Regions from separate parts of the Sphingomonas panacis genome, predicted to be linked through region 2. Evidence: riboswitches for the same ligand, from Rfam matches in the RefSeq annotation. Region 2 holds a riboswitch; each other region holds the start of a gene.

Region 1 (5,355 bases), 1.1 Mb from region 2:
TCCACGTTCGTAGCGATCGTTCGCGCCGGCGGCTTCCGCGATGCCGCGCGAACGTCGGGTGGCTCCGCCTCCGGCCTCAGCGAAGCGGTGCGGCGGCTCGAAGCACGGCTCGGCGTGCGGCTGCTCCATCGCACCACGCGCAGCATCGCGCCGACCGAAGCTGGTGCCCGGCTGTTCGAACGTCTCTCGCCGGCGCTCGCCGAAGTACGCGCAGCGCTCGATGTGGTGAACACCTTCAAGGATCGGCCAGCGGGTACACTGCGGCTCAACGTTCCCGCCAATGTCGCGCGTACCGTGCTGCCGGGAATCGTGCCGGCATTCCTCAAGGCCTATCCCGATATTCGCATGGAAGTGACGGTCGAGGACGGGTTCGTGGATATCCTCGCTTCGGACGCCGACGCCGGCATCCGCTACGAGGAGCGGCTGGAACAGGACATGATCGCGGTCCCGATCGGCCCGCGCACCCAACGCCTCATCACCGCCGCCGCGCCCGCCTATCTCGCCGCGCACGGCCGGCCGGAGCATCCGCAGGATCTGCTCGATCACGCCTGTATGCGCGGGCGCTTCTCGGGCGGTGCGACAGCGCTCTGGGAGTTCGAAAAGGCCGGCGAGATCGTGCGCGTCGATCCGGCCGGTCCGCTGCTGGCGCAACCCGGCCTCGCCTGCGACCTGCTTGTTGAAACCGCCGTCGCCGGACTGGGCATCATCCATCTGTTCGAGGACTGGCTCAAACCGCATATCGCCACTGGCGCTCTGGAGACGGTGCTCGACGATTGGTGCGAGCCGTTTTCCGGCCCGATCCTCTATTATTCGGGCCGCCGCTATCTGCCGACGCCGCTGCGCGCGTTTGTCGATTTCATCAGGGCGAATCCGTTCGGATAATTCCGCACTTCTCTTGAAGTCACAGCGACTTGCCCCATATTCCCAAGACTGTTCAACAACGGAAAGGAGGTGGTCGAATGTCTCATTGTTTCACGCCGCTGATGGCGAACCTGCCGAGCGCGACTCCCGCCCGCGGGGCTGTCCAGCTCTAAGGAGCAAGCCAGAAGTGGCTGACAATGGAAAGGCCGTCCTGAAAGGGGCGGCCTTTTATGTTGGTCTCTGCACCCAGACGCGCGACCGATGCGGCTATCCGGGTTTGTGTCGGTGCCATCCTGCTCTAAACACACGGCTTCGCAGCCGGCATCGCGGCGCGACGGGAGAGGATGAATCATGACGATCTGGAAAACGATCGCGACGACCTTGGCACTGGCAGGTGTCTCCTTCCCCGCGCTCGCGCAGGACGGCACATCGCGCCAGGTCTCCGTCACGATCGACGCCAGCCGCAGCATCGGCGCATTGCCGCCGACGTGGCGGTTCTTCGGTGCCGACGAGCCGAACTACGCGACGATGAAGGACGGCCGCAAACTGCTGGTCGAACTCGGCGCGCTGAAATCGGGCGATGTCTATTTCCGCGCGCACAATCTGCTGACCAGCGGTGACGGCACACCATCGTTCAAATGGGGCAGCACCAACGTCTACACCGACGACAAGGCCGGCAAGCCGGTCTACGACTGGACGATCGTCGATGGCATCATCGACAGCTACCGCGCACAAGGCATCCACCCTTATCTCCAGATCGGTTTCATGCCCGAGGCGCTGTCGAGCGCGCCGGCGGGCGTACCCTACCGACACGCCTGGAAGCCCGGCGTCGATTACGGGAAAATCGCGACCGGCTGGAGCTACCCGCCTAAGGATTACGCGAAATGGGGTGAGTTGGCCTATCAATGGACTCGCCACAACGTCGAACGCTACGGCCGCGCCGAAGTCGAGCGCTGGTTCTTCGAGGTGTGGAACGAACCCAATCTCGACTTCTATTGGCGCGGCACGCCGGAAGATTTCTACAAGATGCACGATTATGCGATCGCCGGGGTGCGCCGCGCGCTGCCGACCGCGCGCGTCGGCGGGCCCGACGTCGCGGGCGCGGGCGGCACCTTCATGGACGGCTTCCTCAAGCACGTCACCACCGGCAAGAACTACGCAACCGGACAGATCGGCACCCCGACCGACTTCCTCTCGTTCCACGCCAAGGGCAAGCCGAGCATCGTCGATGGCCATGTCCGCATGGGCATCGCTACGCACTTGATGGCAGCGGACGGCGGTTTCACCAAGGTGCTGTCGATTCCGGCGCTTGCCGCCAAGCCCGTCGTGATCGGCGAGAGTGATCCCGAAGGCTGCGCCGCATGCCCCGGACCCGAGAACGCCTATCGCAACGGCACGATGTACTCGAGCTACACCGCCGCCAGCTTCGCGCGGATCTGGGAGCTGGCCGCCAAGCGCAAGGTCAACCTCGCCGGCATCGTCTCCTGGTCGTTCGAATTCGAGGGCCAGCCGTGGTTCGCGGGATATCGCCAGCTTGCCACAAATGGCGTCGATCTGCCCGTGCTCAACGTCTTCCGCCTGTTCGCCAAGCTCGGCGAGACACGGCTGGCGAGCACCAGCAGCGCCCAAATCCCGCTCGAAAGCGTAATGGAGGACGGCGTGCGCGGCACCCCCGATGTCGGCACGCTCGCCACGCGCACCGCGGACGGCAGACTCGCCGTGCTGGTGTGGCATTATCACGACGACGATCTCGCCGGCCCCGACGCGCAGATCCACATCGCCCTGAACGGCTTGCGAAGCGCACCTGTCAAAGCGACGGTATGGCGTGTCGATCCCACCCACGCCAACGCCTTTGCGGCGTGGCGGGCAATGGGTTCGCCACAGTCACCCGACACCGGACAATACGCCGCGCTGGAAGCCGCATCGCGAATGCACCCGGAGACGGTAAGCATCGCGCGCGGCAAGGCCGGCACGGCGACGCTCGACATGCGCCTCGCCCGCCAAGGCGTCGCGCTGGTCCTGCTCGACGGGGCATGAGCCGGACCGGGCGGAAATCGAGAATTGGCAAGCCGTAACGCTTGCGTTAGATGCAACGCCGAGGCCCATGTCGGGTCTCGATGATCGCGCCGGTGCCCCGCGAGGGGCTTCAATGGGAATGCGGTGCGGGGTTCTCCCCAAATCCGCGGCTGTCCCTGCAACTGTGAGCGGTGAGCGACGGCATCAGGCTCTTTCGGGAGCAGCCACTGGATCGACGCATCTGCGGATGTGTCCTCTGGGAAGGCGATGCCGCAGCGTTGACCCGCAAGCCAGGAGACCTGCCGGCGATATGGTCGCTCTTGCTTCGGTCCAGGGGATGGTCGCGGCACGGTTCTCCGTCTGAGCGACGAGCCTGTGCGGCTGGGGCTGCATCGGTGCGTGGCACGGGCGGCTTTCGGCGCCCGTCCGTCGTCGCGCGCCGACCGATATTTCGGTCCCCGCCGGTCGTTGCTTGCGCCGCGGAGAAGAGCATGTCCGATCTGTCAAAGGTGCCCGTCACCATCGTCACCGGCTTTTTGGGCGCCGGCAAGACGACGCTCATCAGCCATTTGATCCGCGAATCCGGCGGGCGTCGGCTGGCGGTGGTCGTCAACGAGTTCGGTACCCTGGGCGTCGATGGCGATATCCTGAAGGGCTGCGCGATCCCCGATTGCCCGGCCGAGAATATCGTCGAACTCGCCAATGGCTGCATCTGCTGCACCGTCGCCGACGATTTCATCCCCACCGTGCAAACGCTGCTCGCGCTCGATCCCCGGCCCGACCATATCCTGATCGAAACGTCGGGCCTCGCGCTGCCCAAGCCGCTGCTGAAGGCGTTCGACTGGCCGGCGATCCGATCACGCATCACCGTCGATGGCGTGATCGCGCTGGCGGATGCCGAGGCGGTCGCGGCGGGGCGGTTCGCGCCGGACGTGACCGCGCTCGACGCGCAACGGGCCGCCGATCCGAGCATCGATCACGAAACGCCATTGTCCGAAGTGTTCGAGGATCAGCTCGCCTGCGCCGATATGGTGCTGCTGACCAAGTGCGATCTGGCCGGCCCCGACGGCGTCGCCGCCGCGCGCGCGGTGATCGCCGCCGAGACGCGCAAGCCGCTGCCGGTGGTCGAACTGATCGACGGCGTGATCGATCCACGCGTCGTGCTCGGCATCGGCGCGGCGGCGGAGGACGATATCGCCGCACGACCCTCGCACCATGACGGCGAGGACGAGCACGAGCATGATGATTTCGACAGCATCGTCGTGGATTTCGGCGAGATCGCCGCGCCGGCCGATCTGGCGGATCGCATCGAAGCGCTGGGACGGGGTGGCGACGTGTTGCGCGTGAAGGGCTACGCCGCCGTCGCGGGCAAGCCGATGCGGCTGCTGGTGCAGGCGGTCGGCGCGCGGGTACGCACGCATTACGACCGCCCCTGGCACGCGGATGAGCCGCGCCGCACCCGCCTGGTCGTGATCGCAGAGCGCGACCGGCTCGATCCGGCAGCGATCCGGGCCGTGCTGACGGTCTGATCCCCCGATGCACGTCATCTTCCGCGAAACGCATGGGCTGGAAGAGAGCGCCACGCCACGCGATCTGGGGCAGGATGCCGCCGATCTCGTGGTGCTGTCGTTCTCGGACAGCGACCTCGGCGCGTTCGCGGCGGGGTGGCGCGCGATAATGGCGGAGGTTGGTGATGGCGAGGCGCCAAGCCTGCGGCTCGCCAACCTCGCCGAACTGACGCACCCTTTGTCGGTCGATACCTATGTCGAACGCACGCTCGGGGCCGCCAAGGGCATATTGATCCGCCTGATCGGCGGCACGGCCTATTGGCCCTATGGCTTGCAACAGGTGGAGATGCTGGCGCGCCAGCGCGGCATCGCCCTGGCGGTCATTCCAGCGGACGGGCGACCGGACACAAGGCTCGACGCCGCATCGACGATGCCGGTCTCCACGCTGCGTCGGCTCGCGCAGCTTTGCGATATCGGCGGCGCGGCGGCGGCGCGGACCGCGCTCGCCCAGTTCGCGCTGGCGGCGGGTCTGTACGTCAAACCCGCACGCGGTGCGCGGGCCATCGCTGCGGTTGGCGGCTGGTCGCCGGATCAGGGCGTCGCCTGCCCCGCTGCGTTCGCGATAACGGCGCTGCGGTCGCGCGTCCTGATCGTCTTCTACCGATCGTACCTGACCGCGGCCGACCTCGATCCCATCATCGCGCTTCGCATGGCATTCGTCGCACGCGGGTATGATGTGCTCGCGGTGTTCGCGCCATCGTTGAAGGACGCCGAGGCAAGTGGCTGGCTGCGGCGCTGGGTGACGGCACTGGCGCCGGCCGCGATCGTCAACGCCACCGCCTTTTCCGCGCGCGACGAGAGCGGCACGACGCCACTCGACGGCGCGGGCGTGCCCGTGTTCCAGATCGCGCTCGCCACCTCGGATCGCGCCGCGTGGGTCGATGCACCGCGCGGCCTCTCCCCCGCCGAT
Region 2 (5,355 bases):
GACTTTCGCCGCGACAACCGGGGTGCGTTCAAGGCGGTGTTCCGCGCCTTCGTCCTGCTGTGCCGCAAGCTGGACCTGTTCGGGCGCGAGTTGCTGGCGGTGGACGGCACGCGGCTGAAGGCGGTGAACAGCCGGGCGCGCAACTTCAGCCGCGAACGGCTGGCGAGGTATCTTGCTGCGACCGACGCACGGCTCGAGCGCTATCTGGCGGAGCTGGACCAGATCGACCGTGGCGAGGATGGTGCCGGCACCGGTCGCGGCGAGGCGCTGGCGGTGAAGATCGCCCGGCTGCGCGAACAGCGCCAGGCCAGCGCGGCGCTGCTGGGCCAGTTGCAGGCCAGCGGCGAAGGGCAGATCTCGCTCACCGATCCCGACGCCCGCCTCATGGTCGCGCATTCCAAGGTCACGGTCGGCTATAATGCCCAGGTCGCGGTCGACGCGAAGCATAGCCTGATCGTCGAACAGCACGTCACCAACGCCTGCAACGACATGGGCCTGCTCACGCCCACCGCCGGCGCGGCGATGGAGGTGCTCGGGGTCGAGCGGATCGATGCCGTCGCCGACATGGGGTATCACTCAGGCGACGATATCGTCGCGTGCGAGGCGGCCGGCATCACGCCGTACATTCCCCGCCCGCATCGTGGCACCGCCACCGGCAACGGCCTCTTTCCCAAGGAGCGGTTCCGTTACGATCCCGTGGCCGACGCCTATCACTGCCCCGGCGGGCAGGTGCTGGATACCCGCTACGCTTCGGTGACGCGCGGGCATCTGTCGGTCCAGTATTCCAGCCCTGCCGCGTGCGCCGGCTGCCAGATCAAGGCGCGCTGTACCAAGGGCCGCTGGCGCCGCATCAATCGCGGCGAGCACGAGGCGGTCATCGAACGCATGGCCGAACGCCTCGCGAAGCGGCCGGGCATCCTCACCATCCGCAAGTCCACGGTCGAACACCCGTTCGGCTCGATCAAGCAGTGGATGAACCAGGGGGCATTCCTGATGCGCGGACTGGAGAAGGTCCGCGCCGAGTTCAGCCTGACGGCACTGGCCTACAATATGAGGCGCGCCATCACCCTCATCGGCGTGCTGGGGTTGATCCGGGCGGTACAGGCTTGAGCTGGAAGCCCGAACGCCTCGTCATTACGCCCTACACGGCCAGACAGGACACTTATCTCGGCCTCTCCGCCGCATAGATGTCGAAGATACCGGATCTCCAGCCAATTTACCGCCCGGCGCCCATACCGCCGCGCTGATAGACAGTTTTCGGACGGTCTCGTTCCCAATCAGGAAAAGCGCAACTCACCACTCGCACGATAAGCCGAGAGCGTTTCAGCCTTTAAAGACGACCGTCTTCCTGCCGTTCCGAATAACCCTGTGCGCCACATGCCAGGCAACGGCCTGCCCAAGAACCTGATTCTCGACCTCGCGGCCCTTGCGAATGAGATCGTCCGGTGAATCCTCATGGGTCACGCTTTCGACGCCTTGGTGGATGATCGGCCCCTCATCCAGATCGGCGGTGACGTAGTGTGCGGTTGCGCCGATCATCTTCACACCGTGGGCGTGAGCCTGATGATAGGGTTTCGCGCCTTTGAAGCTGGGCAGGAAGCTGTGATGAATGTTGATGCAGCGGCCTGACAGATGCGCAGCCAGGTCATCCGACAGGATCTGCATGTAGCGTGCGAGCACGACCAGCTCGGCGCCGCTGTCCTTAACCAGAGCCTTGATGCTGGCTTCCTGCTGCGCCTTGGTGTCGGGCGTGACCGGCAGATGGTGAAAGGGAATGTCCCGGATGTCGGTTGCCGTCAGCGCGGCGGCCGGATGGTTCGATGCGATCCCGACGATCTCGATCGGGATCTCCCCGATCCTCACCTTATAGAGCAGGTGCGCCAGGCAATGATCGAACTTCGACACGAGGATCAGGACTTTGACGGGCTGGTTTGTCGGCACCAGCTTCCAATCCATGTCGAACCCTTCGCCGAGTGTCGCGACCGCATCCGCCAGCACGGCTTGATCGCACCCGCTTTCGAAGACGACGCGGAGGAAGAAGCGGCCCGTCTCACGATCCTCGAACTGCCGGGATTCGAGGATGTTGCCGTCATTTTCGAAGATGATCCTGCTGACGCTGTAAACGATGCCGGGACGGTCAGGACAGTCGATGACCAGCGTGTAGGATCGTGACATTCGCTGTGCTCCGGAAGCGTTGCTGGCGAGGAAGGAAGGCGTCCGCTTACGGTGTCACCCCATATTCGTCCATTGCTCCTCCGTGCGAGAACAGAGCATAGGTCACGACCTCGCGGATGATCGCAGGCGCGAACATGGAAACGCGGCCCATTGAGGCTAGGAGCGCGCGCGGTGTCAGCCGGCCACCCTCTGCATATAGAAGACGATGAACCCGCCGCTCAATCAACCAGCCTCGCTCCGTGTTCGCCCCTGCATCACAGCTGACTATTCGCTGGAGGTGACGGTCAGGGATATTCCTGGGCTGGTACAGGTGGCGAAAGCGCTCCCGCCTTCGACGCAGATAGCGATCCCGTTCCTGCGCACTGACGACAAGGCAGCGCGCGTCGCAGCGATACGGGCCGTTCGTCAGCTCGGGTTCGAACCCATGCCTCATTTCGCCGCCCGACGGATCACCTCGGCCAGCACGTTCGACGGCTTCATGACCGAGACGGTTGCTGGCGGCGGCATCACGCGCTGTTTCGTCGTTGCCGGCGACCGGCTCCATCCGCTTGGGCCGTTCCCCGACAGCGCATCCCTGATCGCGACGGGCGCTTTCGAACGGTGTGGGGTGGAGACGGTCGGCATCGGGGGGCATCCAGAAGGCCATCCTGTCATGAGCGAGGCGGAATGCTGGGCCGTGCTGGAATCGAAGTGTCGAAGCATCGAGGAGCGCGGCATGTCGCCGATGATTGTCACCCAATTCGCCTTCGACGCGGACATCGTCCTGCGCTGGCTGGAGGGTCTTCGCGAACGCGGATTGCATCATCCGGTGCGGATCGGTGTTCCCGGTCCGGCGGGCGTAGCGACCTTGATGCGGTTCGCCGCTCAGTGCGGCGTCGGTGCGTCGACCGTCATCTTGGCGAAATATGGCATCTCCGCTACTAGACTATTGGGAACGTCCGGACCGGAAATGTTCGTGGATCGTCTCGCTGCCGGCCTGACGAACGAACATGGTCCGGTGCGACTTCACTTTTATCCATTCGGGAATATCGGCAAGACGGTGGACTGGATCAGCCACTATGCTTCAATCCGATAGAACGACCCTGCGCTTCCGCTTGTTCGAAGCCGCCTGCACCACCTGAGAGAATATCATGACGCCGATCGATCGACCCAAGCTTGTACCACCGGGCGGCCAGACCAAGGTTCTGCTGCATAGCTGCTGCGCGCCATGCTCGGGTGAAGTGATGGAAGCGATGACCGCCAGCGGCATCGATTATACCATCTTCTTCTACAACCCCAACATCCATCCCAAAGAGGAATACATCTTGCGGAAGGACGAGAACATCCGCTTCGCCGAGGACCACGGCGTGCCGTTCGTCGATGCCGACTATGACACGGTCAACTGGTTCAAGCGGGCAAAGGGGATGGAATGGGCACCGGAGCGTGGCGAGCGCTGCACGATGTGTTTCGACATGCGGTTCGAGCGCACCGCGCTCTACGCGCACGAGAACGGCTTCCCCGTCATCACCTCGTCGCTCGGCATCTCGCGCTGGAAGGACATGAATCAGATTAACGGCTCGGGCGAGCGCGCGGCGTCGCACTATCCCGGCATCGACTATTGGACGTTCAACTGGCGCAAGGGCGGTGGTGCTGCGCGCATGATCGACATCTCCAAGCGCGAGCGTTTCTATCAGCAGGAATATTGCGGCTGTGTCTATTCGCTGCGCGACACCAACGCCCACCGTGTGAGCCAGAGTCGATCGGAAATCGATATCGGCAAGCTCTATTATGGCGAGGCGGAGGGGGGGGGACGCATCGGTTTAGGCTTGCTCCGCCATCTCCCGATCCCGCTCGCTCCTGACACGCTGGTGCTGCGATGACGCGGATCCGATGGTCGATGCCACAACGTCAAACCGTCATATAAAGATATCTTTATATCGTTATTGACAGCTTCGGACCAATGGTGTTTAACGGCCACGTCGAGGTTCCCCATCCCAGGCATGGCGATGGGGCTAAGACGGGAAGCCGGTGGTGCCTTTCGGGGCAGAATCCGGCGCTGCCCCCGCAACTGTAAGCGGCGAGCGGCGGTTCCATTTCGTGTCACTGGGCTCCCGCAAGGTGCCTGGGAAGGCCGGAGCCACCGCGTTGACCCGTGAGCCAGGAGACCTGCCTTTGACGCGATAACGTTCCTCGGACGGGGGTTCCTCCGGTGGATCGCGCTTGATGCGACGGTCCGTGGCTTGCCGCCATCCGGTCCTGTTCACGCCTTGCGCGCTTTCGCCTGACCTCCCGCCCGCAAAGCCAGGGTTGAGTCATGACGAATAGCGGGTTCACATTCTCGATCAGCAGCTTGCCCTTCGACGAGAATTATCGTCCGGCCGACAACACGCGGATCACCACCAACTTCGCCAATCTTGCGCGTGGGGACAGCCGGCAGGAGAATTTGCGCAACACGCTGGAGATGATCGACCACCGCTTCAACGCGCTGATGCACTGGGACAATCCCAAAGGTGATCGCTACACGCTGGAGCTGAAGATCGTCTCGGCCGCGCTCACTCTTGGAGGCGGCGCGGACGACGAAGCGTTTCCGCTGATCGAGATCCTGCACACCACCGTCACCGACCGGATCAGCGGCGAGCGCAGCGACGGGATGATCGGCAACAACTTCTCATCCTATGTCCGCGATTACGACTTCAGCGTCGTCCTGCCCAATCACCTGAAGGCCGGGGGTGGCGGCGCGCCGGAGGACTTCGGCGATCTGCACGGCAACCTGTTCAAGCATTTCCTCGGATCGAGCGCTTACCGCGACAACTTCCGCAAGCCCCCAGTCATCTGCCTCAGCGTGTCGAGCAAGGAGGTCTATCACCGAACCGCCAACGTACATCCGATCCTCGGCGTCGAGTATCGCAACGACAAATTCTCGCCCACCGATCAGTATTTCGCAAAAATGGGCATGAAGGTGCGATATTTCATGCCGCCCCACAGCGTCGCGCCGTTCGCCTTCTACCATACCGGCGATTTGGTCAGCGACTATACGAACCTCGAACTCGCCAGCACCATCGCGACAATGGAGACGTTCCAGAAGATCTATCGCCCGGAAATCTACAACGCGAACTCGGTCGCGGCGGAGCATTATCAGCCGAGCCTGAGGTATCAGGACTATTCGCTGACCCGCATCGTCTATGATCGCGAGGAGCGCAG
Region 3 (5,355 bases), 1.5 Mb from region 2:
GCAGGCGCGGATACCCTCGTCAGTCGGCGCGACATCGGTGCGGCCGATCAGCCGCCCGGGGATCTCGGGGGCACCGTGGCGTAGCAGGTGCAAAACGAACGGCGTCATCCCGCGCCCGACACGCCGGCTTCGGTGAAGGTCGCCATGCCGTCATGCGCGGCCAGCGCCGCGCGGACGACCCCGGCCGCGACCGCCGCGCCGCTCGCCTCGCCGAGCCGCATGTCGAGCTGGAGGATCGGCTCCAGCCCGAGCGCGGCCAGCAGGCGCGCGTGCCCCGGCTCGGCCGAACAATGGCCGGCGAGACAATGCGCGATCGAAGCTGGTGCCGCCGCAGCGAGCGGCGCGACCGCCGAACAGCAGATAAACCCATCGAGCAGCACCGGCACGCGCAATTCCCGCGCCCGCAGTACCGCACCCGCAATCGCCGCGATCTCACGCCCGCCGACCCGGCGCAGCGTCTCGAACGCCGTCATCGGTGCGTCGGCGTGGTGCGCAATGGCGCGGTCCACCACCGCGACTTTGCGCGCGATGCCGGCGTCGTCGATTCCCGTGCCCGGCCCGACCCAGGTCGACCCGTCGCCACCCAGACTCCGCGCGCACAACGCCGCGGCGGCGGTGGTATTGCCGATCCCCATTTCGCCCAGCACGAGCAGGTCCAGCCCGGCCTCGACGGTTGCCGCGCCGGCGGAGAGCGCGGCGAGGCATTCCGCCTCTGTCATCGCCGGCGCCGTGGTGAAATCGGCGGTCGGACGGTCGAGATCGAGCGCCACGACCTTGAGGTCCAGCCCGGCTGCACGGGCGAGCGCGTTGATCGCGGCGCCGCCATGCTCGAAGGTGGCGACCATCTGCGCCGTTACCGCCGCCGGAAAAGCGCTCACATTATGCGCGACTATCCCGTGGTTGCCCGCGAACACCGCCACGCGCCCGCGCCCGATCCGTGGTCGTGCGCGCCCTTGCCAGCCGGCGAAGAAAACCGCGATCTCCTCCAGCCGGCCGAGCGAGCCGGGGGGTTTGGTCAACTGCGCCTGTCGTGCCCGCGCCTGCGCGATGGCCTCCGCATCGGGCGCGATCGAGGCCGCCAGCGCGGCCTCGACATCGGCTATCGTCGCGAAGGTCATTCGGCGACGAAGCCCGGCGGCGGGGTGCGTGTGATGAAGTGGCCCTTCACACCCTGCGGCCATCGCGCGAAAGGCACGCGACCATGTTCGCTCCCGGCGTATTCGACCGCGTAATCGAGGATCGCCCTCGCCGCCTCCGCGTCGGGCGCGAAGCGGCCGAGCACGTAGCCGACCTTGTTCGGCGCGCGCAGATGCACCGTGCAGAAGTCCGCGCAAGCGAACAGACACGGCATTTCCTGCACCGCGATGCCCGCGTACCGCGAGTCCGACGCCTTCACCGCGCGCAACGCCGCGACGAGGTGCGCGCCGCCACGCAGACCCGCCGCATCCTCGCGCGCGTCGGGTGTATGGCGGCAGGTGTTGCACGCGACAACCGCCGGACCATCCTCGACTCGCCTGAGCATTATACGGACACCGCGCGCGGAAGCATAAGACGCGAGAGACACTGAGACATCGAACGGCACCCACGACATGGGCCGCGCGCGATGCGCCATGTCCACGACACGGCACACCGCGAAACGCGGTCCAACCATGTCGCCTCTCGGGTTCACCCCCGTTCGCCCGGCACACCCTGTCCGCACGAAGGACGACCGCGACGGGCAGGTCTCCTGGCTCGCGGGTCAGTGCCGGTTCGCGCCGCCTTCTCGGGATCTTGCGATCCCAATGGCCTGTGGCGCGATGGCTCGCCGCTTACAGTTGCAGGGGCAGCCGGGGTTCTCCCGTTCCCTTTTCATCCCCGTCGCCGGGGAACCTGTCGCACCCGGCGCGGTAGCTGCGGTGGTACGGCCCGTCAATACGCGCGCCCGGTAGGTACGATCGTCACGGTTTCGCCAAATCGCTCGATCGTCGCGGTGATGCCGTAGACCGCGCGCAGCCGCTCGGGCGTGAGCACGTCGAGGGGCACGCCATCGGCGACGATCGTGCCGGCATCCATCAACAACACGCGGTCGCAATAGCGCGCCGCCATCGTCAGATCGTGCAGCACCGTCACGACCAGCGCCCCGCCCCGTGCCTCGGCGCGGAGCAGGTCCATCACGTCGATCTGGTGCCCGGGATCGAGCGATGCAAGCGGCTCGTCGGCGAGCAGCCCCGGCGCCTCGACCGCGAGCGCGCGGGCGAGCAGGACACGCGCGCGTTCGCCGCCCGAAAGGTCTGTGGCGATCCGCTCGCGTAAATCCGCGACACCAGCCCGTTCCAGCGCCCGTTCAACTGCGGCGGCATCGGCATCGGAAAGGCGTGACATCGGCGCGAGGTGCGGCAGGCGACCTAGCGTGACGAGTCGTTCGACCGTGAGCGGCCAGTGCAACGTCTGCCCCTGCGGCAGATAGGCGAGCGTCCGCGCGGCCACGCCTCGCGCCATGCGCGCGAGCGGCACATCGTCCACGCATATGCTGCCCGTCGATGCGACCAGCCCGAGCGTTGCCCTCAGCAACGTCGATTTGCCCGCGCCATTGGGGCCAACGATCCCGACCACAGCGCCGGGCGCCAGCACCGCGTTTACGTCATGCACCACCGGTCGCCGCCCGAGCGACACCCCGACATCGCTCAGCGCGATCGTCACCATAGCCGTCGCTCGCGCATCAGATAGGCGAGGAACACCGGCACGCCGAGGAACGCGGTCACCACGCCGAGCTTGAGTTCGTTGGTCGAGGGGATCAGCCGCACGCCGATGTCCGCGAAGGTCAGCAGCACCGCGCCGGCCAGCGCCGAGGGCAGCAGGATCGCCGAGGGGCTTCGGTCGGTCAGCGGGCGCACCAGATGCGGTACGATCAGCCCGACGAACCCGATCGACCCCGACACCGCCACCGCGCCACCCACGCCGATCGCCACGCCGAGCAACAGCCGCAACCGGGTCGCGCGCAGATCGGTGCCGAGCGCGCGTGCGCCATCCTCGCCGAGCGTCAGCGCGTCGAGTGCGTGGCCGTCGAACAGCAGCAACGCCGCGCCCACCGCGATGCAGGGCAGCGCGATCCAGACATGCTGGAACGACCGGTTTTCCAGACTGCCGAGCAGCCACGTCATGATCTCCATCGCCGCGAACGGATTGGGCGACAGATTGAGCGCGAGACTGATCGCCGCCCCCGCCAGCGTCGACACCGCGATCCCGGCGAGAATCAGCGTGAGCGGGCTTTCCGACCGACCTGCCAGCGTGAACAGCAGCGCCAGCGACACGAGCGCCGCCGCGATCGCCAGTACCGGCAGCACGATCGGGTTCAGTTCGGCCAGTCCGAAATAGATTGCGCCGACCGCGCCGAGCGCTGCCGCGTTCGAAGCGCCCAGCACGGAGGGCTCGGCGAGCGGATTGCGCAAATATCCCTGCAACGCCGCTCCGGCCAGCCCGAGCATCGCCCCGACCGCGAGGCCCAGGATCGTGCGGGGAAGACGCAGCTCGATCACGATCGCGGTCGCGACCGGATCGCCCCGCCCGACCAGCGCCGCGAGGACGCGGGTCGGCGCGAGCGACACCGATCCCAGCGCGAGCGAGGCGACGCCCGCGGCGATCATCAGCGCGATCAGGCCGCCGATCAGTGCGGCGCGCCCACCGCGCGGGATGCCGGTTCTCACCGGAAGCTCCGTGGTGGGTGATCGCCTTGCTTGTCTCGCTGAAGCGTTCGCTTATGGGCGTCGCAATGATACGCCGCCTTCTGCCGATACTGCTCGCGCTCGGTGCGACGGCTGCCGCGCCGTCGCACGCGCCGCGCCGCATCGTCTCGCTCAACCTGTGCGCCGATCAATTGCTGGTCGATCTGGCCGATCGCGACCAGATCGCCGGGCTGACCCGCAACGCGACCGACGCGGAGATGTCCGCCGTCGCGGCGCGCGTGCGCGGGCTGCATATCCTCGGCCAGTCCGCCGAGGAGATCCTCGCGATCGACCCCGATCTGATCGTCGGAACGCCGCCCTTTCAGGGCGGGATGATGGCGGTGCTTGCGCCGCACCACTATCCCGTCGTCGATCTCGCATGGGCGAGCAGCTACGCCGATATCGTTGCGCAAATCCGTCAGGTTGCGCGCGCGGTCGGCCATCCGGAGCGCGGCGAAGCGCTGATTGCGCGGATGAACCGCGATCTCGCCGCGCTGCCCCGAGCGCCCGGCCACCCGGTCGGCGCCTATTACCAGCGGCGCGGGTACATGACCGGCACCGGCACGCTGGTCGACGACATGATGAATCGGGTCGGACTGACCAACCTTGCCGCCAAGCTCGGCAAACCCGCGCTGTCGCAGGTGTCTCTGGAGGAGATGATCGCCGCGAAACCGGACTATCTGATCGTTGAAACCGGGTCCGATCATGTCGTCGATCAGGGCACCGAGATGCTCCACCACCCGATCCTCGATCACATCCCGCGTTTGCGCCTCCCGCAAGCGTGGACGGTGTGCGGCGGCCCGGCCTATGTGCAGGCGGCGCAAAGTCTCGCGCGGCAGATCGCGGCAGCCCGCACGCGCTAACCCCCCGTGGAGAGTCAAAACTCCACCCCCGCCTGCGCCTTCACGCCTTGCTCGCGGAACGGATGCTTGACCAACGTCATCTCGGTAACGAGATCGGCCACGTCGACCAAAGGTTGCGGCGCGTTGCGCCCGGTGATGACGACGTGAGTCATCGCCGGCTTGGCGGCGAGCGCCGCCAGCACCTCGGCGAGCGGCAGATAGTCGTAGCGCAAGACGATGTTGAGTTCGTCCGCCACCACCATCGCATAGCTCGGATCGGCGATCATCCGCTTCACCTCGTCCCAGGCGGTGCGCGCGACAGCGATGTCGCGGGCGCGATCCTGTGTGTCCCAGGTGAAGCCTTCGCCCATCGGCTTGAATTCGACAAGCTCGGGAAAGCGGTCGAACACGGCTTTCTCCCCCGTCGCCATCGCGCCTTTGACGAACTGGACGACGCCGACCTTCTGCCCGTGCCCGATCGCGCGCACCACCATGCCGAGCGCGGCGGTGGTCTTGCCCTTGCCCGTGCCGGTATAGACGATGACGAGCCCCTTCTCGACCGTCTTGGCCGCGACGATCCGGTCGTGCGCGGCCTGGCGCTTGCGCATCTTGTCGGCGTGCTCCGCCTCTGTACGGTCGCGCATCAGATCCGCGCCTTGATGCCGCCGTAGCCGGCCCGGCCCGGGCTGCGGACCCCGACATTCTCGCGGTAATCGGTATCGAGCAGATTCTCGACTCGCCCGAACAGCGACAGCCCGCGCGCGAGCGTCACGTCGGCGCCGAAGTTGACGAGCGTGTAGGCCTTCAATGTC
Region 4 (5,355 bases), 1.1 Mb from region 2:
CTGAACTGGACTTGGCCCGTCGAATAGGTGGTCAGCGTGCCGAGCGGGTCCACCCCGGTGGCATATTGCGCATAGAGCGAGACCGTCTTCACCGGCTGATAGACGCCGCCGACGCGCCAAGTGGTGTTGGTCAGCGTCTTGTCGAGCGCGAAGCTCTCGGCACCCGATGGCGCGATGCCCCAGCGCTTGATGCGGTCGCGTTCGTGGCGGACACCGCCGACGATCGAGACGTGATCGCCGAGCTTCAGCCGGTCCTCGGCAAAGATCGAGATTTCGTCGGTGCGGGTGCGGTAGCGCGGCGCGATGCCCTGCGTATCGACGATCACGCCGGGGTCGAAGTCGAACGGGTCAACGACCGCCACCTGCGGGTCCGCACCGAAATTATGCGAATAGCGCATCTTGATGAGGTTGGCGTCGAATCCGACGACGAGATCGTTGCCGATGCCGTCGGCAAGGCTCGTGCGCCACGTCACGCTACCCTGATCGCCCCATTGGGTCTGATCGTGGACGATGCCGGTCATGCCGGTGCGATAGATTTGCCCGGGCGTGGCGGGATTTTCGTTGAGGCCGTTCGGACAGAAGCCATCGGCGGCGACCCAGCAATAACTTTCAAGATTGAGCCAGTAACGCTTGCTCGTCAGCCGATAGGCCTGGTTGCTGAAGGTGAGGGACGCGCTCGGCGTCCAATCGAGTTGCAGGCTGGTGCGGTTGTCCCGATAGCGCGCGTGGCCGTCGCGGGTATCGTAGTTGCGGTCGCGGATTGCGGTGTCGAGGTGCCCGTCGATCAACGGCGTGCCGAAATAGCGCATCGGGTGCTGATTGCCGTAATCGTCGCGCGCGGTGAGGACGAGCGTGTCGGTCGGCGTCCAGCGCAAGGTGCCCGACAGCGCGTAGCTGCGCGATTGGCCGCGATCGACGAACCCGTCCGAGCGGCGGTAGCTGCCATCGACACGGTACGACAGGCGATCGTTCAACGGCCCGCCGATGCCCGCCGCGAGATGGACGGTGTTCTGCGATCCATAGCCGATCTCGCCTTCGATATCGGTGCGATCGGTGTTGGGTTTGCGCATGACGACGTTGACCGCACCGCCCAGCGCGCCCTGACCGTAGAGCACGGACGCCGGGCCGCTCAGGATATCGATTCGCTGCACCATCCACGGATCGGTCGGGAAGGTGATGGTGCCGGCGACGGGGAACAGGCGCACACCGTCGATCAGTTGTAGCACCGAACCCTGGCCGCTGAACCCGCGCGCGGCGAGCGCGGTGCCGCCGTTGCCGAGATTGCCGACATTGCTGATGCCGGGCGCGCGGCTCGCCGCCTCGACAACCGACATATCGCCGCGCGCGCGGATCAGGTCGCCATCGATCGTCGATAGCGTGGCGGGCGTTTCCAGCGCGGTGAGGCCGAGCCGGCTCCCGGTCGTGTTCGGCGTGGTCAGGCTCGGCTGCTGGCGCTCGCCCACCACCAGGATATTATCGGCATCGCTGTCGGCGTTCGGCGTGGTCTGCGCGTGCAGTGGCGTGGCGGCGGCCGTGATGGCCAGCGCCGCGCAGGTGGTGAGATTTCGCATTCCTTCAGTCCCCCGGCGTCGGACGAAGCGGGGAGCCTGCCGCGCGAACGGCGGCAGCCGCGCCGACCGGACGCCATCGCGACCGTCACGCCTGCCGTGCGGCCCCCCGCACCTTCGTCGCTCGAACGGAGTTCACCGTGCCGCAGCCATCCCCTGGACCGAAGCAAGAGCGACCCACGCCGGCAGGTCTCCTGGCTCACGGGTCAACGCCACGATGCACCACCTTCCCAAGTCTGTTCGACCCAGTGGCTGCGCCCGTCCCGAAGGATCAGACGCGATGTGCATCGCGCTCGCCGCTTACAGTTGCAGGGACAGCCTCGGCTTAGGGACCAAAATCCCGTACCGCGTTCCCTTTTAAGCCCCTCGCGGGGCACCAGCGCGATCATGAGGCGAAAAACGCCTCAATCCATCTCGTACCGAAACGATCGGGGGCGTGCAAGCAGCGGCTCAGCGTTCGTATAGCCGGTCGGCCAGCGGCTCACGCGCCTGCCAGCCGCGCCGTTCGAGTTCGGGGATGTCGGAGGGAGCGAGCGGCGTGCCGATGCACAGCAACGCGACGAAGGACCAGCGTGGCGGCACATCGAGCATCGGGGCCACCGCCTCGGGATCGAGGATCGAGACCCAGCCCAGCCCAAGCCCACGCGCGGTGGCGGCCAGCCAAAGCGTGTGGATCGCGGTGACGGTGGAATAGCGCAGTGTCTCGGCCATCGTCGCGCGGCCGAGGCCATGCCCTGCCGCCGGCTCGTCGTCGCAGAACACCGCCAGCAGTTCGGGCGCCTCGCGCAGACCGTGGAGTTTCAGCGTGCCGTAATGCTCGCGCAGCGCTTCGTCGGCGAGTGCGCCCGCTGCGTCCCGGCTGGCGGCATCGACATGATCGGCGAGCCGCGCGCGCAAGCCATCCGATCGGATACGGACGAAACGCCACGGCTGCGCGTTGCCGACCGATGGCGCCAGCGCCGCCGTGGCGAGGAGGTGGCGCATGTCGGTTTCGGGTATCGGTGTGGTTTGAAAGTGCCGCACATCGCGCCGCCAGCGGAGCAACTCATCGAATCGTGCGAGGAAACCGGCATCGAACGCGGGTTCGGTCATGCGACCTGCCGCTTACGGCGGAGCAGATATGTGTCCATGATCCAGCCATGTTCGGCGCGCAGCGCCGCGCGACGGATCACGATCTCCGGGGCAGTCACCCCGAGCGGACCTGCGGCCAGCGCCTGCTGCGCCATGCCGAGATACGCGCCCCACCAGATCGACACCCCTTCCGGGTCGAGCGTGGTGAAGGCGCACGCCCCGTCCAGCATCACCGCGACGGTGTCCGCACTTTGGGGCCATCCATCGTCGCGCAACCGGCGACCGGTGGTGACGACGACGGGGGCGCCGAGCGTATTGAGCGGGATCGCATGCGCGGCGGTGAGCGCCTGCAGGCTGGCGATACCGGGGGCGATGTGGACGCGCATCGCCATGCCGCCCGTCTGCAATCGCTCCGCGATTCTGAGCGTGCTGTCGTACAGCGACGGATCGCCCCAGACGAGCAGTGCCAGCCGCCCGCCGTGCGGCAGATGCCGGGCGATCTGCGCCGTCCACGTCGCGGCGATCGCATCGTGCCAGTCGCCGACGGCGGCGAGATAGTCGCCGCCGTCGGCGCGAACGGGCAGATCGAATTCGACGACGCGCACCGGCCGGGTCAGCACCGTGGCGCAGAGCGTGCGGCGCAGGTCGATCAGGTCCGATTTGGCGTCGCCCTTGCGCGGGAGCAGGATCAGATCGGCCGCGTTCATCGCCGCTTCGGCCTGACGGGTGAGGTGATCGGGGTTGCCGGTGCCGATGCCGATCAGGTGGAGGTCGATCACGTCTCTTCGTCCATCAATGGGCCATAGAGGATCAGCGCCGGAGCGGTGCCGATCTCCGCGCTCAGGGTTTGCGCCAAAGCGGCGATGGTCGATCGCACGAGGCGCTGGCCCGGATTTCCGACATTCTCCGCCAGCAACGCCGGCGTCTCCGGCGCAAGGCCGTGATCGACCAGCCGCGCCACCAGTTCGGCGAAGGTGCGTTTCGGCATGAACACCACTGTCGTCGCATCGGGATCTGCAAGCGCGGCCATGTTGAGATTGGGCAGGCCGCCGGTCACGTCATGGCCGGTCACGAATTGCACGCGCCGCGCGTTCAGCCGCCGCGTCAGCGGGATCGCTGCCGCTGCGGCCGCCGCCGACGCGGAGGTGACGCCGGGGACGATCTCGAACGCGATGTGCGCGGCACGCAGCGCGAGGATTTCCTCTTCCAGCCGCCCGAAGATCGCGGGATCGCCCGATTTGAGCCGCACCACACGCGCGCCGGCGATGGCATGATCGACCAGCAGCCGGGATACATGCGCCTGCGTTGGAGAGGCTCGCCCGGCGCGCTTGCCGACCGCGACGAGGTCCGCGCCGGGCCGAACATGGCTGAGCAACGGCCCCGACGAGAGATCGTCGAACAGCACGACGTCGGCGGTGTTCAGCCGGTCCACCGCCTTCAGCGTCAGCAGCTCGGGATCGCCCGGCCCCGATCCGACGAAGGAGACGAACCCGCTCATTGCGCAGGCGCGATCAGGTGGAAGAACGTCCCCGACACCCGCCCACGGTACGATCCGGTCTCGGCAATGGCATTCCCGTCGGCATCGGTGACGGACGCGAGCGGCGCATCGGGCTGTTCGAGGATCGTCGAGTAATGAAACTCGTGTCCGCGCAGGCGAGTGCCTTCGCCGACGCCCGCCATCGGCGCGCGCAGAGTCGCGCGGCGATAGCCGAGGTGCATCCGCCGCTGCGCATAGCTGGTGACGAGGCCGAGCAGTCCGGCCATGCGGTGCCGCGTGCCATCGGCATCGATCAGCGCCTCCCCCAGCGCCATATAGCCGCCGCACTCGCCGTGAACGGGGCGGGTTTGCGCATGCCTGGCAAGACCGGCGTGAAAATTCGCCGCTGCGGCGAGCCGCCCGGCATGAAGCTCGGGATAGCCACCCGGCAACCAGACGAGATCGGCGGCCGCATCGGGCGCTTCATCGGCCAGTGGCGAGAAGGGCAGAATCTCGGCGCCGCCACGCCGCCACGCGTCGAGCATGTGCGGATAGGTGAAGGAGAAAGCGGCATCCTGCGCCAGCGCGATGCGTTGCGCGGGTAGCGCAAACCGCCACGGTTCGGCGGTGTCTCGCGGTCTGGCGGCGGCGGCGAGGCGCAGGGCAGCGAGATCGACATGCTCACGCAGGAATGCCGCGTATTCGGCGATACGCGCATCGAGATCGCGATGCTCCGCCGCCTGCACCAGCCCGAGATGCCGTTCGGGCAGCTTGAGATCGAGCCGGCGGGGCAGCGCACCGAACACGCGGATGCCGGCCGCCGCCATGCCGCTTCGCGCGAGCCGTTCGTGGCGCGGACTCGCGACCCGATTGAGGATCACGCCCGCGACCGTCAGATCGGGATCGTATCGCGCGAAGCCGAGAGCCGTTGCGGCGGCGGACTGTGCCTGCCCCGATACGTCGATGACGAGCACCACCGGCCAGCCCATGCGTTTCGCGACATCGGCACTGGCGCCGTTACCGGCCGCGCCGGGCGTGGCGACGCCATCGAACAGCCCCATCGATCCTTCGGCCAGGACGAAATCGGCATCGCTTCCTTGAGCGACGAGGCTGTGCAGCATCGCGTCAGGCATCGCCCAGCTATCGAGATTGAACGATTGCCGCCCGCTCGCCGCGCGGTGGAAGGCGGGATCGATATAGTCGGGACCGCTCTTGAACGGCTGGACGGTCAAACCATCG

What was found. Region 2 has a riboswitch for cobalamin ahead of J0A91_RS20485 (DUF1852 domain-containing protein). Riboswitches for the same ligand answer to the same signal wherever they lie in the genome.
Region 1: another riboswitch for cobalamin. It lies ahead of cobW (cobalamin biosynthesis protein CobW); the one in region 2 lies ahead of J0A91_RS20485 (DUF1852 domain-containing protein).
Region 3: another riboswitch for cobalamin. It lies ahead of J0A91_RS13400 (DUF1636 domain-containing protein); the one in region 2 lies ahead of J0A91_RS20485 (DUF1852 domain-containing protein).
Region 4: another riboswitch for cobalamin. It lies ahead of J0A91_RS15090 (TonB-dependent receptor); the one in region 2 lies ahead of J0A91_RS20485 (DUF1852 domain-containing protein).

Annotation. Positions count from the first base shown of each region.
Region 1 is NZ_CP014168.1:3,324,619-3,329,973, reverse strand. It holds gene J0A91_RS15170 (LysR family transcriptional regulator) at 1-882, shown strand, start outside; gene J0A91_RS15165 (GH39 family glycosyl hydrolase) at 1,213-2,898, shown strand; cobalamin riboswitch at 2,972-3,198, shown strand; gene cobW (cobalamin biosynthesis protein CobW) at 3,369-4,406, shown strand; gene cobN (cobaltochelatase subunit CobN) at 4,414-5,355, shown strand, end outside.
Region 2 is NZ_CP014168.1:4,429,370-4,434,724, forward strand. It holds gene J0A91_RS20465 (IS1182 family transposase) at 1-1,110, shown strand, start outside; gene purU (formyltetrahydrofolate deformylase) at 1,324-2,175, opposite strand; gene J0A91_RS20475 (methylenetetrahydrofolate reductase) at 2,381-3,250, shown strand; gene J0A91_RS20480 (epoxyqueuosine reductase QueH) at 3,306-4,034, shown strand; cobalamin riboswitch at 4,121-4,342, shown strand; gene J0A91_RS20485 (DUF1852 domain-containing protein) at 4,469-5,355, shown strand, end outside.
Region 3 is NZ_CP014168.1:2,918,955-2,924,309, reverse strand. It holds gene J0A91_RS13410 (histidine phosphatase family protein) at 1-108, opposite strand, end outside; gene cobT (nicotinate-nucleotide--dimethylbenzimidazole phosphoribosyltransferase) at 105-1,118, opposite strand; gene J0A91_RS13400 (DUF1636 domain-containing protein) at 1,115-1,522, opposite strand; cobalamin riboswitch at 1,700-1,888, opposite strand; gene J0A91_RS13395 (ABC transporter ATP-binding protein) at 1,909-2,682, opposite strand; gene J0A91_RS13390 (FecCD family ABC transporter permease) at 2,676-3,623, opposite strand; gene J0A91_RS13385 (ABC transporter substrate-binding protein) at 3,749-4,564, shown strand; gene cobO (cob(I)yrinic acid a,c-diamide adenosyltransferase) at 4,579-5,187, opposite strand; gene J0A91_RS13375 (TonB-dependent receptor plug domain-containing protein) at 5,187-5,355, opposite strand, start outside.
Region 4 is NZ_CP014168.1:3,310,599-3,315,953, forward strand. It holds gene J0A91_RS15090 (TonB-dependent receptor) at 1-1,571, opposite strand, end outside; cobalamin riboswitch at 1,736-1,964, opposite strand; gene bluB (5,6-dimethylbenzimidazole synthase) at 2,019-2,660, opposite strand; gene cobF (precorrin-6A synthase (deacetylating)) at 2,657-3,418, opposite strand; gene cobA (uroporphyrinogen-III C-methyltransferase) at 3,415-4,137, opposite strand; gene J0A91_RS15110 (cobyrinic acid a,c-diamide synthase CobB) at 4,134-5,355, opposite strand, start outside.